DNA from 2 places in the Pseudomonas sp. 01L34 genome. Region 1 is predicted to be linked to the other one. Evidence: predicted binding sites of a transcription regulator. Region 1 holds the regulator's gene; the other holds the start of a gene.
The links. Region 1 encodes FliA, which starts transcription of late flagellar genes. Its sites were predicted from a motif close to CTAAAGTTTNNNNNNNNNNNGCCGNTAA; they were not measured.
Positions count from the first base shown of each region.

Region 2: a site for FliA is predicted at 6,208-6,235, ahead of motA (flagellar motor stator protein MotA). Genes of this name have one in related genera too.

Region 1 covers NZ_JBFTSX010000004.1:696,803-705,361, forward strand. Annotated here, with positions in the region: gene AC1DQM_RS15220 (protein phosphatase CheZ) at 1-517, opposite strand, end outside; gene AC1DQM_RS15225 (chemotaxis response regulator CheY) at 539-910, opposite strand; gene fliA (RNA polymerase sigma factor FliA) at 1,078-1,818, opposite strand; gene fleN (flagellar synthesis regulator FleN) at 1,815-2,645, opposite strand; gene flhF (flagellar biosynthesis GTPase FlhF) at 2,762-4,087, opposite strand; gene flhA (flagellar biosynthesis protein FlhA) at 4,099-6,228, opposite strand; gene AC1DQM_RS15250 (hypothetical protein) at 6,622-6,771, shown strand; gene flhB (flagellar biosynthesis protein FlhB) at 6,820-7,959, opposite strand; gene fliR (flagellar biosynthetic protein FliR) at 7,963-8,559, opposite strand, start outside.
Region 2 covers NZ_JBFTSX010000006.1:407,885-416,443, forward strand. Annotated here, with positions in the region: gene serB (phosphoserine phosphatase SerB) at 1-821, shown strand, start outside; gene AC1DQM_RS20825 (molecular chaperone) at 891-2,678, opposite strand; gene asd (archaetidylserine decarboxylase) at 2,814-3,674, opposite strand; gene rhdA (thiosulfate sulfurtransferase) at 3,693-4,508, opposite strand; gene AC1DQM_RS20840 (HDOD domain-containing protein) at 4,605-6,137, opposite strand; gene motA (flagellar motor stator protein MotA) at 6,304-7,155, shown strand; gene motB (flagellar motor protein MotB) at 7,159-8,205, shown strand; gene AC1DQM_RS20855 (sterol desaturase family protein) at 8,316-8,559, shown strand, end outside.

The DNA.
Region 1 (8,559 bases):
GGGCCAGCAGAATGTCGTTGAGGTTGCTCGACACGACGCGGTTGTCTTCACTGCTGCGTGTCAGGAAACCATCGACCCGCCGGGCCAGTTCGCGGAACTCTTCAGCCCCGACTTCGCGACGCATGAACCGTCCCCAATCCGTGCTCAGCGCCTGGGCTTCATCGCTCAGGCTGTTGATCAGCGGCGTGGCGTTTTCCACCAGGTCCATGGTGCGGTTGGCCGCGGCCTCGGTCAGCTTGACCACATAGGACAGGCGCTCGGTGGCATCCGTGATCTGAGACACTTCCTCGGCTTGCGGCATGTGCGGGTCAATCTGGAAATTGACGATCGCGCTATGCAGCTCGCGGGTGAGCTTGCCCACTTCCTGATACAGGCCGCGGTCACGGGTCTGGTTGAGCTCATGGATCAGTTGCACAGCGTCGCCAAACTTGCCTTTTTCAAGGCTGTCGACCAGTTCGACCGCGTGTTTTTTCAGGGTCGACTCAAAATCGCCCTGTGAAGATTCGTTATGCTCCATAGCTCCCCCGTGCGCAGTACATCAGCCGATGCGTTCGAAAATCTTCTCGATTTTTTCTTTCAACGCCTGGGCTGTGAAGGGTTTGACCACATAGCCGTTAACACCGGCCTGGGCCGCTTCGATGATTTGCTCGCGCTTGGCTTCGGCGGTCACCATCAGCACCGGCAGGTGCTTGAGCCTTTCATCGGCGCGCACCGCACGAAGCAGGTCGATGCCGGTCATACCGGGCATGTTCCAGTCGGTAACCAGAAAATCGAAGTTACCGCTTTGCAGCATCGGCAACCCGGTCAGCCCGTCATCGGCTTCGGCGGTGTTGGTGAACCCAAGGTCACGCAACAGGTTTTTTATGATCCGCCGCATCGTTGAGAAGTCATCAACGATGAGGATTTTCATGTTCTTGTCCAATTCGACCTCCAAGCAGTCTTAAACGCGCCCAGCACCTGGACGCGCCATTTCAATCAATCCGGCAAAGCACTCAATGACTGTCTGGAGCACAACAGATCGAGACCGGTACGGTTCAACACCACACCAGCTCCATTCGCAGTGTCCCCACACTGCCTTCAGCGCGCTCGCCACTCCCCCAAACGCCCCCGCAAACGGGCCGCGCACTGGCTGTGTAACTGGCTGACCCGCGACTCGCTGACCCCCAGGACCTCACCGATTTCCTTGAGATTCAACTCTTCGTCGTAGTACAGCGCCAACACCAGTCGCTCACGCTCCGGCAAATTGGCAATCGCGTCCGCCAGCGCCGCCTGGAAGCGTTCATCTTCCAGATCGCGTGACGGCTCGAGATGAGCACTCGCGCCATCCTCATGCAGCCCTTCGTGTTCGCCGTCCTGCAACAGATCGTCGAAACTGAATAACCGGCTGCCCAGGGTGTCGTTCAAAATCCCGTAATAATCGTCGAGACTCAATTGGAGTTCGGCCGCAACTTCGTGATCTTTAGCGTCACGGCCGGTTTTAGCTTCAATCGAGCGAATCGCGTCGCTGACCATGCGGGTATTGCGGTGGACCGAACGTGGCGCCCAGTCCCCCTTGCGCACTTCATCGAGCATCGCGCCGCGGATTCGAATGCCCGCGTACGTCTCGAAACTCGCGCCTTTGCTGGCGTCGTATTTGGTTGATACTTCAAGCAGGCCGATCATCCCGGCCTGGATCAGGTCTTCGACCTGGACACTGGCCGGCAGACGCGCCAGCAAGTGGTAGGCAATGCGTTTGACCAGTGGCGCGTAACGCTCGATCAGCTCGTACTGCGCGTCACGTGCCGACTGCTTGTAGAGGTTGTAACCGCTGGCTGTCATAGCACGGGTCCTGCCGTTTGTTGCACGAGGCGCTCGACGAAAAACTCCAGATGTCCACGAGGGTTGGCCGGCAGTGGCCAGGTATCGACTTTCTGCGCAATGGCCTTGAACGCCAGGGCGCACTTGGAACGCGGAAAGGCTTCATACACCGCGCGTTGCTTCTGCACGGCCTTGCGTACGCTTTCGTCGTAAGGCACTGCGCCGACGTATTGTAAGGCGACGTCGAGGAAGCGATCCGTGACCTTGGTCAACTTGGCGAACAGGTTGCGGCCTTCCTGCGGGCTCTGCGCCATGTTGGCCAGGACGCGGAAGCGGTTCATGCCGTAGTCGCGGTTAAGCAGTTTGATCAGCGCGTAGGCGTCGGTGATCGAGGTCGGTTCGTCGCACACCACCAGCAAGACTTCCTGCGCGGCGCGCACGAAGCTGACTACCGAGTCACCAATGCCCGCAGCGGTGTCGATCACCAATACGTCGAGGTTGTCGCCGATATCACTGAACGCCTGGATCAGGCCGGCATGCTGGGCCGGGCTCAGATGAACCATGCTCTGGGTGCCGGAGGCGGCCGGGACGATGCGGATACCGCCAGGCCCTTGCAACAGCACGTCGCGCAGCTCACAGCGGCCTTCGATCACGTCGGCCAGCGTGCGTTTGGGTGTCAGTCCCAACAGAACGTCGACGTTCGCCAGCCCCAGATCGGCATCCAGCAGCATGACGCGCCGGCCGAGCTCAGCTAGAGCCAGGGACAAGTTCACTGACACGTTAGTCTTCCCGACGCCACCTTTGCCGCCGGTCACCGCGATCACCTGTACGGGATGCATGCTGCCCATGTTATTTCTTTACCTTGTCTTACTTAGACGGAGGCCACATTACTGGCTGCGCGTTCACCATCGGAACAATGCATGGCAGACCATCGATGTAGGTACAAAAAATGTTCATTAACACCTCAGCCAACCTGCTTGGTCGGGCTGTGGTAAATATCAGCGAACATGTCAGCCATGGCTTCTTCGCTGGGTTCTTCCTGCATTTGTACGCTAACGGCGCGGCTGACCAACTGATGACGACGTGGCAGATGCAGATCATCCGGAATCCGTGGACCATCGGTCAGGTAAGCCACCGGCAACTCATGACTGATCGCCAGGCTCAACACCTCGCCCAGACTTGCCGTTTCATCCAGTTTAGTCAGGATGCAGCCGGCGAGGCCGCAGCGTTTGTAACTGTGATAAGCGGCAGTTAGAACCTGTTTCTGGCTGGTGGTTGCCAGGACCAGATAATTTTTTGATTTGATGCCGCGCCCGGCCAGGCTTTCGAGCTGCATCCGCAGTGCCGGATCGCTGGCCTGAAGGCCGGCGGTATCGATCAGCACCACGCGTTTGCGCAGCAAGGGCTCCAGCGCCTGCACCAGGGATTGACCCGGATCGACGTGGGTCACCGACACGTTAAGGATCCGGCCCAGCGTCTTGAGCTGTTCCTGGGCACCAATGCGATAGCTGTCCATGCTCACCAGCGCGATGTTCTGCGCGCCGTACTTGAGCACGTAACGGGCCGCGAGCTTGGCCAGTGTGGTGGTCTTGCCCATGCCGGCCGGACCGACCATGGCAATCACCCCACCCTCTTCCAGCGGCTCGATTTCCGGGGTAGCGATCATCCGCGCCAGGTGCGCGAGCAACATGCGCCAGGCCTGACGAGGCTCTTCAATGTCGGTAATCAGTGCCAGCAGATCGCGCGACAACGGGCCGGACAGGCCGATGCGTTGCAGGCGACGCCAGAGGTTGGCCTGGGCCGGACGGCTGCCTTGCAGCTGATTCCAGGCCAGCGAGCCAAGCTGCACTTCCATCAATTCACGCAGGCTGTTGAGCTCGAAACGCATCGAATCGAATGCGCGCGGATCGACACCGGTCGCCGCAGCAGGCGCGGGGGCCGGACGCCGAGGTTCGGCGAGCGCCGGTTCGATCAGCGGTTCGGCGGCGGTCAACGGCAGGCCGGCGAACAACTGGCGATTGGTGGTCTTGTCGCTCTCGCCATCGCCGCGCAGGCTCAGTTCGGCCTGGGCGGTGACGATCCGCGACTGGGTCTTGCGCAGCTCATCCTCGAGTTCCATGTTCGGAACACGCGGGGCCAGCGCCGACAATTTGTAATCCAGGGCAGCCGTCAGCTCGACACCGCCGGCGATCCGGCGATTGCCAATGATGGCGGCATCAGCGCCCAGCTCATCACGAACCAGTTTCATGGCCTGACGCATATCGGCGGCGAAAAAACGCTTAACTTGCATAAACCACTACCTCAGCCGTTGGGCCCTACTGTCGCAACGATGGTCACTTGCTTGTTGTCAGGAATTTCCTGGTAAGCCAACACGTGCAAACCCGGCACTGCCAGCCGACCGAATCGCGAGAGCATCGCGCGAACCGGACCGGCCACCAGCAGAATCACCGGCTGACCTTGCATTTCCTGACGCTGCGCCGCATCGATCAACGAGCGTTGCAGTTTTTCCGCCATGCTTGGCTCCAGCAGAACACCCTCTTCCGAGCCTTGTCCTGCCTTCTGAAGACTATTGAGCAATATTTGTTCCAACCTTGGTTCCAAGGTGATCACAGGCAGCTCCGACTCAGTGCCTACAATGCTTTGCACGATTGCACGGGATACGCCGACGCGCACTGCGGCCACCAAAGCGGCGGTATCTTGACTCTTGGCGGCGTTGTTCGCGATGGCTTCGGCGATGCTGCGGATGTCCCGCACCGGCACCTGTTCGGCCAGCAACGCCTGCAAGACTTTGAGCAGCTGCGACAGCGAAACCACCCCCGGCACCAGTTCTTCGGCCAGTTTCGGTGAGCTTTTGGCCAGCAATTGCATGAGTTGCTGGACTTCTTCGTGGCCGATCAGCTCGCTGGAGTGCTTGTACAGAATCTGGTTCAAGTGGGTCGCCACCACCGTACTGGCATCGACCACGGTGTAACCGAGGGATTGCGCCTGGGCACGCTGGCTGATTTCGATCCACACCGCTTCCAGGCCAAAAGCCGGATCTTTGGCGGTGATGCCATTGAGCGTGCCGTAGACCTGACCCGGGTTGATCGCCAGTTCGCGCTCCGGGTAAATCTCCGCTTCAGCCAGGATCACGCCCATCAGAGTCAGGCGATAGGCGCTAGGCGCCAGGTCGAGGTTGTCACGGATATGCACAGTCGGCATCAGGAAGCCCAGGTCCTGGGAGAGCTTTTTACGCACCCCCTTGATCCGCGCCAGCAACTGCCCACCCTGGTTGCGATCCACCAGCGGAATCAGGCGGTAGCCCACTTCCAGGCCAATCATGTCGATCGGCGTCACGTCATCCCAGCCAAGCTCCTTGGTTTCCTGAGCCCGGGCCGGTGACGGCAGCAACTCCTGCTGACGCTTGACCTCTTGCAGGGCCTGAACCTTGACCGCGTTCTGCTTCTTCCAGAACAGGTAAGCGCCACCGGCCGCCAGGGCTGCCATGGACAGAAAGGAGACGTGTGGCATGCCGGGCACCAGGCCCATCACCGCCATCAAGCCTGCGGCCACCGCCAAGGCTTTCGGCGAGGCGAACATCTGACGATTGATTTGTTTACCCATGTCTTCTGAGCCGGAAGCACGGGTCACCATGATCGCGGCAGCGGTCGACAACAGCAGTGATGGCAATTGCGCCACCAAACCGTCACCGATGGTCAACAGCGCATAAACCTTGCCGGCATCACCAAAGCTCATGCCGTGCTGGAAGATACCCACCGCCATGCCGCCGATCAGGTTGATGAACAGAATCAGCAGACCGGCGATGGCATCACCGCGCACGAATTTGCTGGCACCGTCCATGGAACCGTAGAACTCGGCCTCCTGGGCGACTTCCATCCGGCGCAGTTTCGCCTGGTTCTGATCGATCAGGCCGGCGTTCAAGTCGGCGTCGATCGCCATCTGTTTACCGGGCATCGCGTCGAGGGTGAAACGCGCGCTCACCTCGGAAATCCGCCCGGCGCCCTTGGTTACCACGACGAAGTTGATGATCATCAAAATCGCGAAGACCACGATACCGACCACGTAGTTACCGCCGATCACCACTTCACCGAAGGCCTGGATCACCTTACCGGCGGCGGCATGGCCGTCCTGACCGTGGAGCATCACCACCCGCGTGGAGGCCACGTTCAGCGCCAGTCGCAGCAATGTCGCCACCAGCAGAATGGTCGGGAACACCGCAAAATCCAGCGGCCGCAAGGCGTACACGCAGACCAGCAACACGACGATGGACAAGGCAATGTTGAAGGTGAAAAACACGTCCAGCAGGAACGGCGGCACCGGCAACATCATCATGGCCAGCATGACCAGCAGCAACAGCGGCACGCCCAGATTGCCCCGACTGAGGTCGGCGACGTTTGTGCGGGCACTGTTGATTAACTGAGAGCGATCCACCGGTTTTCCCCGTTCCTTTAAAGCAAACTTTTGACGCCTGAAGCAGGCGCAGGGCGGCTATTGCAAGAAGCCTTCCAACTTTTGCCAAGGAGGGAAATAGATAGATTTGTTGAGCCCGGGGTAGCAGCTGCCGAGCTGCGCGAGGCTGCGTTCGGCTGCGCAGCAGTCGCAAATCCTTTGCGAGGACTGCGTCCTCGAACGCAGCCTCGCAAGCTCGGCAGCTGCTACGAACAAGGTGGATCAGAGGCGGGACATGACATCGCTCAAGTTCACTGCCCCACCATTCGTCCAAAGACCTGCACAGCCGTAAGTTTTGATAGTAGCCAAAACGGCCTTATGGGTATTGGATGGTGATCATCAGCGTTGGTAATACCAAGCGCCGGAGCAGCGATCATGCCCAAGAAAGCGGTCAAGTCATTCAACGATGCCAAAGGCTTCGATCTGGTTGCGCCCAAGCAACAGGACGACAGGAAGAAACAGGAAAACAGTATCGCGAAAGAGCCCGGCAATGAAAAAGCCAATAGGCGGCATCAGCGCCCGTAGGCGCTGTCGAAGGCGGCTATCTTTTTGATTTCAGAACCGTAGACCCAATCAGGAATCGCGCCGCAGATCCGGCGGAATCGGCAAATCATCCTTCAACGGATCCGGACGTTTACCCTTGCCCGCGCGGTACTGGCGGATCTGATAGACGTACGCCAATACCTGAGCCACCGCCAGATACAGCCCGCCTGGAATTTCCTGATCCAGTTCCGTGGAGTAGTAAATCGAACGCGCCAGGGCGGGCGATTCGAGTAACTGCACTTGGTTGGCCACGGCGATTTCGCGGATCTTCAAGGCCAGGAAGTCGCTACCCTTGGCGATCAGCATCGGCGCACCACCCTTCTCCGGATCGTACTTGAGCGCCACGGCGTAGTGGGTCGGGTTGGTGATGACCACATCGGCGTCGGGGATCGCGGCCATCATTCGCCGCTGCGACATCTCGCGCTGCAACTGGCGAATGCGCTGTTTGACCTCCGGCCGCCCCTCCTGATCCTTGTGCTCGTCACGCACTTCCTGCTTGGTCATCAGCAGCTTATTGTGGCTTTCCCAGAGCTGCACCGGCACGTCGACCGCCGCGATGATGATCAGCCCGCAAGCCATCCACAAGGTGCTCCAGCCGACCACTTGCAGGCTGTGAATGATCGCCATGTCCAGCGGCTCGTGGGCGATGCGCAGCAGATCGTCGATGTCCGACGACAAGACCGCCAACGCCACGAACAACACGATGAAAAACTTCGCCAGAGCCTTGAGCAGCTCCACCAGCGCCTTGACCGAGAACATTCGTTTCAGCCCTGCGGCGGGATTCATGCGACTGAACTTGGGCGCCATGGAGCCAGCCGCAAACAGCCAGCCCCCCAGGGAAATCGGGCCGATCAGCGCGGCCAGCAGCAAGGTGATCATCACCGGCTGAATCGCGAACAAGGCGATCTGTCCCGAATGCAGCAGATAAGTCGCCATGGAGCGCTGATCCAGAATCACCTCTCGCGAGAGCGAGAAGTTCATGCGCATCAGCTCCATCAAATCCTGGGCCAGGGCGCCACCAAAAATCAGCAGCCCACCGGCGCCGGCGAGCATGACCGCCAGGGTGTTGAGCTCCTTGGAGCGCGCAATCTCACCCTTCTCACGGGAGTCCTTTTTGCGTTTCTCCGTGGGGTCTTCTGTTTTGTCCTGACCGCTTTCGCTCTCAGCCATGACTCAGCGCGCCTGTGCCAGTTCGCGTAACAACTGCAAGGCCTCGGCGGCCAGCGGTTGATACTGATTGAGAATGTCCGCCAGGCCGACCCAGACGATGAACAGTCCAAGTACCAGGGTCAGCGGGAAACCGATCGAGAAGATGTTCAGCTGCGGCGCCGCCCGGGTCATCACGCCAAACGCAATGTTGACCACCAGCAACGCGGTGATCGCCGGCAGCACCAGCAACAGCGCCGCACCAAGCACCCAACCAAGCTTGCCGGCCAGTTCCCAGAAATGATTGACCATCAACCCGCCACCGACCGGCAGCGTGGTGAAGCTTTCAGTGAGGACTTCGAACACCACCAAGTGGCCGTTCATCGACATGAACAACAGCGTCACCAGCATGGTGAAAAACTGCCCGATCACCGCCACTGACACGCCGTTCGTAGGGTCGACCATCGAAGCGAAGCCCATGCCCATCTGGATCGCGACAATTTGTCCGGCGACCACGAACGCCTGGAAGAACAGTTGCAAGGAGAAACCGAGAACCGCACCGATGATGATCTGCTCGGCAATCAGCAGCATCGCACTCAAGTCCAGCGCGTTGACCGCGGGCAT
Region 2 (8,559 bases), on a different contig from region 1:
TGTCCGGCCGCATGCCGCTGGACACCCCGGCCGACAAGGGCAAGGGTTGCATCGAGTTTTCCGTGCGTGGCGAAGCGGCTGACCCGCAAGCGCTGCGGGCTGAATTCCTCAGCGTTGCGCAAGAGCTGAACGTCGACATCGCCTTCCAGGAAGATTCGCTGTTCCGCCGTAACCGTCGTCTGGCGGTGTTCGACATGGACTCGACGCTGATTGAAGCCGAGGTCATCGACGAACTGGCCAAGGCCGCCGGCGTTGGCGACCAGGTGTCCGCGATTACTGAGCGGGCGATGGCCGGCGAGCTGGACTTCCGCGCCAGCTTCAAGGAGCGCCTGGCCTTGCTGCAAGGGCTGGACGTCAGCGTGCTGGACTCCATCGGTGCTTCCCTGCGCCTGACCGAAGGCGCCGAAACCCTGTTCGCCGAACTCAAGCGCCTGGGCTACAAGACCGCGATTCTGTCGGGCGGCTTCACCTACTTCGCCAAGCAACTGCAGGCCAAGCTGGGCATCGACTATGTGTTCGCCAACGAACTGGAAGTGGTCGATGGCAAGGTCACCGGCGTGGCGGTCGAGCCGATTGTCGATGCACAGCGCAAGGCGGATTTGCTGCGTGAGCTGGCGCATAAAGAAGGTTTGCGTCTGGAGCAGACTATTGCCGTCGGTGACGGTGCCAACGACCTGCCGATGCTGGCGATTGCCGGGCTGGGCGTAGCGTTCCGCGCCAAACCATTGGTCAAACAATCGGCGAAGCAGGCGATTTCCACCCTTGGGCTGGATGGCGTGCTGTATCTGCTGGGTTTCCGGGATCGCGACGGGCAGCTCTGAGTTTTCGACCGTCCGGGCGAGCCCCATCGCGAGCCTGCTCGCGATAGGGGCACCCTCTGGGACTCGCCGTTATAGCGACTTCCACAACGAATCAAACTCTTGCGCTACCCCGATCACGCCGCCTTCCGCGGCGTTTTCGTTTCTGGCTACCTCCAGGGAGCGGTAGGCAAACTGATTGAAGCTGTTGGTGCTCGTCATCCGTCGCTCCAGCTCGGCCGGGCGTTCCTGGCCATTGGTGTTGATCAGCACCTTATTCCCTTCCTGGAACGGCAGGCGCGGGGTGAGCAGGGTGGCCGGCAGGTCGATGGCGCTGATGGCGGGCAGTAACAGCCCGCGCAAGTACTGGCTGTGTTCGTCGTCGGAGCGAATCAGTTGCAGGCCGCAGGGCTCGGCGTAAGGCGCAACCTGCTCGATACCCATCTGCGTGCCACCGCCCCGTACCTGGCGGATCCAGCGCACCACGGCAACGCTCCAGCCTTGACCGGCCGTATCCTCGATACCGACCATTTCGCCAGCCTGCAGTTCGGCAGGCACTGCGCCGGGCCAGGCCAGGCAATAACCGCCAGGGCTGTGATTGATCACCGGTAGCGCGTAGGTCGGGAAATGCTGTTGGCCGGACGCCTCGTGGTTGTCATGTTTCTGAAGGTGTGGATATTCGATCTCTTCGTAGGGCAGCAGCGTGTCTGCCGTGCCATGGGGGGCGGCGTCGAAGGCCTGTTTCCATTGGTCCTTGGCGCGTCCTGTCGGCTCGGTTGCCGAGAACTGCGCGGGACGGGCGCCGGGTTTTTTCAGGATGTCGTTGAACGGGCGTTTGCCACCGAGATAAAAGTGCAGGGCGCTCATGCCCACGCACAGGGTCAACGTGCCGTGGCCGACGGTGCGCTGGAAGCCGCGCTCGGAGGCCTGCCCCCAGGCGGCATGCAGGTGTTGCAGCGTATCCAGATTGAGGCCCATCGGAACCGGCAGCGGCGATGCCTTGTCGGCCGATTGTTGCAGATGGGTTTCGATGGCGGCGACCAGGGGCTGCGGGTCGATCCCCAACAAGCGCTCCTGTTGTTCGGCCGGGAACTTGGTGCGATAACGCGGGCCGCTGTCGAGGTCCGAGGCGACGGCAAACAGCCCGCTGTCCGGTTTGGCTGGTTGCAGTTTGATCCATTGGCTCCAGGGTTCCAGCACCTCGGCGAGCCGGGCGATCTGGTTCTGGCGCAGTTGATTGCAGCGTGAAGCGCCCAGCAGGAGGGCGACGACGTAGGTCTGCTCGATACTCAGGCTTTGCGTCTGGCTGGCCAGTTCATCGCGCACGCTCTGATGTTGCAGCTGATGTTCGCAGCCGATCCGGTACAGCTGATGCAGTTCCAGCCACAGCCCTTCGGGCGCCGGGCAATAGAGCTCAGTTGCGCGGATCAAAGTACCGTTCAAGCAATGAACGGCACGTTGCAATGACTGGGTCAGCAGCGGCGCACGGTCTTTACTGAAGCGCGGTGCGATGCGGACGACGATCTGCTTGTAGCCGATCGCCAAGTGGCTCTGCAGCGCCTGGCAAAGGTTGGCGATTTTGCGCGAACGCTCGTCGAGCACAATGGCCTGATGCAGGAAATGCCGCTCCAGGTGCTTGCAGACGTAATACACCTCGGGCCGCAGCAATTCGAGCAATTGCAGGCGATTGTCGCTGGGTGTGAGCAACTGGTTGAGTTCGCTCAGGCCTTGATACAACTGGCGAGCGGTTTCACCGATGTTGGCTTTGGGCAGGTTGGCGATCCAGCGCTTGAGGTCGCGTGGCGTGGCTTCGCAGAAAGACAGGCGCGACTGCGTCGGGATCGGTGCGCGTAGCAGCAGGACAGGATTGGTCTCATTCATGCCGTGGACAAACTCCGACCGTGAAATGGGCAACGAATGACTTTGACTGTAGCAGCTATGAACGCTGGAGGAGGGGGCGCAGCGGGAGGAAATGTCCGATCCCACGAAAGGCGTTCGTGGGATCGGATCGAGGGATCAGGCGGTTGGCAGGCCGATGCCCTGGCCCATCTGCACTGGCGAAAGGGCGCCCAGCCCTTCAGCCCATTTCACTTGATCCGGCCCGAACAGCACGACCGCCGTAGAACCGAGCTTGAAACGACCCAGTTCCGCACCTTTTTCCAAGTGAATCGGCGCACGGGCCGCTTCGTCGTAGCGGAAGGTTTTCAGCTCGCGTTTTGGCGGTGTGACCAAGCCAGCCCAAACGGTTTCGATCGACGCCACAATCATCGCGCCCACCAGTACCACGGCCATCGGGCCGCGTTCAGTGTCGAAAATGCACGCTACACGCTCGTTGCGGGCGAACAGTTCCGGAACGTTTTCAGCGGTGGTCTGGTTGACCGAGAAGATGCGGCCGGGGATGTAGACCATCTCGCGCAGGGTGCCGGCCAGCGGCATGTGCACACGGTGATAGTCTTTCGGCGACAGGTAAATGGTGGCGAAATCGCCGCCCATGAAGGGCGCTGCGTTGGCTGCGTCGCCACCCAGCAGTTCCAGCACGCTGAAGCTGTGGCCCTTGGCCTGGAAAACGCGACCGTGTTCGATCGGGCCGAGCTGGCTGACGGCACCGTCGGCCGGGCTGAGGATCGCGCCCGGGGTTTGATCCAGCGGGCGAGCGCCGTCTTTCAAGGCGCGGGTGAAGAACGCATTGAAGTGCTCGTAAGCGGTCAGGTCTTCGACCAGCGCCTGGGACATGTCCACTTGATAACGCTTGGCGAACCAGGCAGTAAAGGCATTCTTGAACCAGCGCACGCGGCATTCGGCAATGCAGCCGGCCAGTCGCGAGAGCAAGTGATGGGGCAGCAGGTATTGGCTGAGGATAAACAAACGCTTATTCATTAACTGTCCTTGAAAAACTTAAATCTCTACGGGCGTGTCAGGGTGGTTGCCCCATTCGCCCCAGGAGCCGGCGTAGCCTTTGACCCGCGGATAACCGAGCGCCTTGGCCACCAGATAGGTGAAGCCAGAACGATGGTGTGTCTGGCAGTGGGTAATGACTTCTTTGTCTTTGGTAATGCCGAGTTGTTCCAGGATTTTCGGCATGTCGGTGCGGATACGCAGGTTGCGCGCCTGATCCATGCCAGCGGTCCACTCGAAATTGACCGCGCCGGGAATGTGCCCGCCCTTGGCCGCCAGCACTTTCTCGCCGGAGTATTCCAGCGGGCCGCGTGCGTCCCAGATCGCCAGGTCAGCGGCGCCGAGGCGGCTTTGCAGGTATTCGCGGGTGGCGACAGGTTCGTCGTGCAGGGTCAGGGCGACCGGGCCGCCGACTGCCGGCGGGATCTGGATCGACATGGGCAAGCCTTCCGCCAGCCAGGCCGGCAGGCCGCCGTCGACATAGTGATATTTGCTGTGGCCGATGACATCCAGCAGCCAGATAAAGCGCCCGGCCCAACCGCCGCCTTCGTCGTCATAGACGACATAGACTGCATCGGGGTTGTGCCCCAGTTCGCCGAACAATGCTTCAAGCGCGGCGTGGGTCGGCAACAGGCCCGGCGCAGGCGCCTGACCCAGTTGAGTGCGTTTTGGATCGACAAAGCGTGCACCGGGGATATGCCCTTCGGCATAGCGGGCGCTGCTGGTCAGGTCCACCAGAATCAGTTCGCGGGAGTCGAGACGCGGGAGCAGGTCGCTCGGTTCGATCACCAGCGCCAAGCCAGAGAAGTCAGACATGTGAGGTCTCCAGAGCACAAAGGGGAGGATTGTAGCGCAGCGTCATGAGGGCCTGTTATCAGTTATTTTGGGGCAGGAAATAACTGATAACAGGCCCTAGCGGTGGCTAAAGCTGTGCAGGGCCTTTTCGATGCATTGAGCGGTTTTGCCGAACGCTTGCACGGTGATTTCCGAGAACGGTCCGCCGCCCTGATCCGCTACCACGATCATGATCACCCGGCCGTTGTTGACCAGTGAGCGCAGCAGCAGGTGTTCGCCGCTGAACTGTGAGCGCAGGCTGGCTGGCAGCAGGGCCGAGAATTGTGCGTTGTTGGCCGGCGTCAGGCGCACCTGGGCCTGTTGCGCGAGCAGGCGTTGCAGCACGGTGCTCTGACTGACCACCAGGTTCAGGCCGGCCACTTCCTTGGGCAGCCCGGCGGTCTGGTGCACACGCAAATTGGCGTGCGTGCGATTGGCCATCAGAATCATCACCCGGCGCATGCCACACGCCACCAGGGCGTCCCGGGCCGATGTGGTCAAGTGCATGGCATTGGTAAAGCGGCTCGGCTCCACCAGCAATTCGGCGCATTGCTTGCGCCACTTCGCCAGGTCTTCGGTGGTCGGTGCCGGTGCGGGCAACAAACCGGCATGCACGCGGTGCGCACCCGGTGGCCAGATCAGCGATTCGGCCGCGTGCCAGAGGTCCGGCATGGCGTGTTGACGAGCGCTGTTGGCGGCCTGCTGGTGCAATTGTTGTTGCACCTCATCCATCGGCATTTGCAGGTAAAGACTGGTCAGGTACTGCCAGCGCTCGCAGTGGGGGCTGTCCCAGGCCTGTTGTGCCGCCAACGCCAGACCGTTGGCCAGCAGCACGGTATTGGCAGGCTGATTGAGCCAGCGGCGCAACGTCGGGTCGTCATCCAGGCGGTTCTGTTGGCGCAACGGGTGATCGCTGTCGCGCGCGATGCGCAGGACTTTCACCAGCTCACGTTGTTCGCTGCGCAGCAGCCGATAACCTTGCTGTACCCAGATCGGCAGGCGCCAGACGTCCACCAGTGCCAGACAGATGTCCAGCAGGCGCACGCCGAACAATTGCTTTTCGACTTTGCGTGCCGACTCGCCTTTATGGATGACCCGCAGCTCCCATTCTTCAAGCAACTGCGGGTGGGTCAGCGCCATGGGCCAGAGTGGCGAAAGAAACAGCAGGCTGCCCCAGTGGATGTCCTGCCACAGTCGCGCCAGGCGACTGGCGAAAAAGCCGTTGGCCTGTTGAGTGGCGTGCTGGCTGATTAGTTGAAGCTGGCGCAGGGCGACGGGGATTTGCAATTGGGGTTCGGCGGGCAGGCGGTCGAGCAGTTCTTCGGTGCGTTTCAAACCGAGGCGATTGATCGCCACCTCAAGGTTTTCAGCAGGCTCGGTCATGCTGCCATGGGTGTGACGGTTGGCTTCGCGAATCACGCTCAAGGCCAGGGCCGGGCTTTCCTGCATCAAGTCGGCGATGTCGCGCAGCGAGCTGCGGTTATCGCGAATCGCTTTGCAGACCCGGTCGTGGCTGGCTTGCGGAACCGGCAGGCGTACGCCATCGAGAAGCTTGACCCAGCTTTCAAGCGTGGTTGGTTTTGGCGTTGGGACGTTCGTTTCGTTAGCCATGTCTGGACGCGATCATCGTCTGCTTTACCTATGCCCTGAACGGGTCAAATTAGCTTTTCGCCTTAACTGGCTATAGTCTGGCGCAGTTTTGCCGATAAGTAGAAGAAGAGATTTTTTAACTTCCGAATATGACCTTGAACCCGACTCAGTAAGTGCTCTCCTACCTATGGCTAAAATTATCGGCATCATCGTCGTATTCGCGAGCGTGCTCGGCGGATACGTGCTTTCCCACGGCAAGATTGCCGCTCTCATCCAGCCTTTCGAGGTGATGATTATCGGTGGCGCGGCCCTTGGCGCCTTCCTGCAGGCCAACCCCGGCCACATGACAATGCACGTGCTCAAGAAGTCCTTGGGCATGTTCAGCTCGCGTTTCAACCACACTTTCTACCTGGAAGTGCTGGGGCTGATTTACGAGATCCTCAACAAGAGCCGTCGCGAAGGCATGATGGCGATCGAAGGCGACATCGAAGATGCCGCCGCGAGCCCGATCTTCGCCAAGTACCCGGCGGTGCTCAAAGACGAACGCATGACCGCGTTCATCTGCGATTACCTGCGCATCATGTCCTCCGGCAACATGGCCCCCCATGAGCTGGAAGGCCTGTTCGACATGGAACTCTACAGCCTCAAGGAAGACCTCGAGCACCCGTCCCACGCGGTGAACGGCATCGCCGACGCCATGCCCGGTTTCGGTATCGTCGCGGCGGTATTGGGGATCGTGGTGACCATGGCATCCCTGGGCGAAGGCGACCAGAAGTCCATCGGTCTGCACGTGGGTGCGGCACTGGTCGGTACCTTCTTCGGTATTCTCGCGGCCTACGGTTTCTTTGGTCCGCTGGCCCACTCCCTGGCTCACGATGCCAAGGAAGAACTGAACACCTACGAAGCCATCAAGGCTTCGCTGGTGGCTTCGGCTTCCGGGATGCCGCCGTCGCTGGCGGTGGAGTTCGGTCGCAAGGTTCTGTACCCGGCGCACCGTCCTAGCTTCGCTGAGCTGGAACAAGCGGTTCGCGGTCGTTAAGTCATGGAAAATAACCAGCCGATAATCATCAAGCGCGTCAAGCGCATCGCCGGAGGGCATCACGGGGGCGCCTGGAAAATCGCCTTCGCGGACTTCGCGACGGCGATGATGGCGTTCTTCCTGGTGTTGTGGCTGCTGTCCACCGCGACGCCTGAACAGAAGATCGCCATCGCCGGTTACTTCAAGGACCCGGTCGGGTTTTCCGAAAGCGGTACACCGTACATCATCGACCTGGGCGGCACGCCGACCCTGGCGCCGGAGAACACCCTCAACCCGGAGGTGAAATCTCAGCCGCAGCCAGACAAGGTGACCATCGACGCCGAGCAGGTTGAAGGCATGGCCGAGCAGGTCGAGAAGGAACGCCTGGAGTTGTTGCTGCAAGAGTTGCAGAACAAGGTCAATGAAAACCCGCAATTGCAGAAATTCAAGGACCAGATCCTCTTCGAGATCACCCAGGACGGTTTGCGCATCCAGATCATGGACGCCGAAAACCGCCCAATGTTCGACTCTGGCAGTGCGCGTCTGAAGCCGTACTTCGAAGACATTCTGCTGGCCATGGCCGACACCATCAAAGCGGTGCCGAACAAGATCAGCATCAGCGGCCACACCGATGCCAAGCCGTACTCGGGCACCGGCGATTTCGGTAACTGGGAACTCTCGGCCAATCGCGCCAACGCGGCTCGTCGTGCATTGGTCGCCGGCAGTTATCCGGATGCCCAGGTCGCGCGAGTCGTCGGTTATGCCTCGTCGGCGCTGTTCGACAGAGAGAACCCGTTCAATCCGGTCAACCGCCGGATCGACATCGTGGTGCTGACCAAGAAAGCCCAGCGCGCCATCGAAGGTGAACAAGGTGCCGAACCGGCGCCAGCGCCGACGCAAGGGCAGGGTGGCCCGGGCGAAGTGCATGCGCCGCCAGCCGATCCGAACGCATTGCCGGCGGATAAGGAACCGCTGCCGGCACACGAACTTCGTGAGCGTTTGAATCTGTTTGATAATCCGGCGCCGAAGCCGGGCGAACCGCCCAAACCCGCTGTACCGCCCAAGCAATAACCTGCAGAAAAGCCACCATGAGTGGCTTTTCTGTTTCTGGCTGCGTCACTGCAGCGTCGCACTGACTCGACTCACTGCAAGTTTGTTTTCGGAATCATGGAAGATCAGTAATGGAAAGACTCAAGTCCTATTTTCAGCAGCATGGCAATGCACCCTTCAAGTTTGGTGAAGGGCGGGTCAGTGGCTACATCTCAGCCACGCTCGGGCTATTGAGCCTGCTGGCGGTATTGTGCTTTCTCTTTCCCGAATGGCTGACCACCGCCGAACTGCGCAAGGTGTACGACGAACAGTTTGCGCGCACCACGCTATTGCTTGGGCTGGTACTGTCTTTCAGCCTGGGCACCCTGAATATCC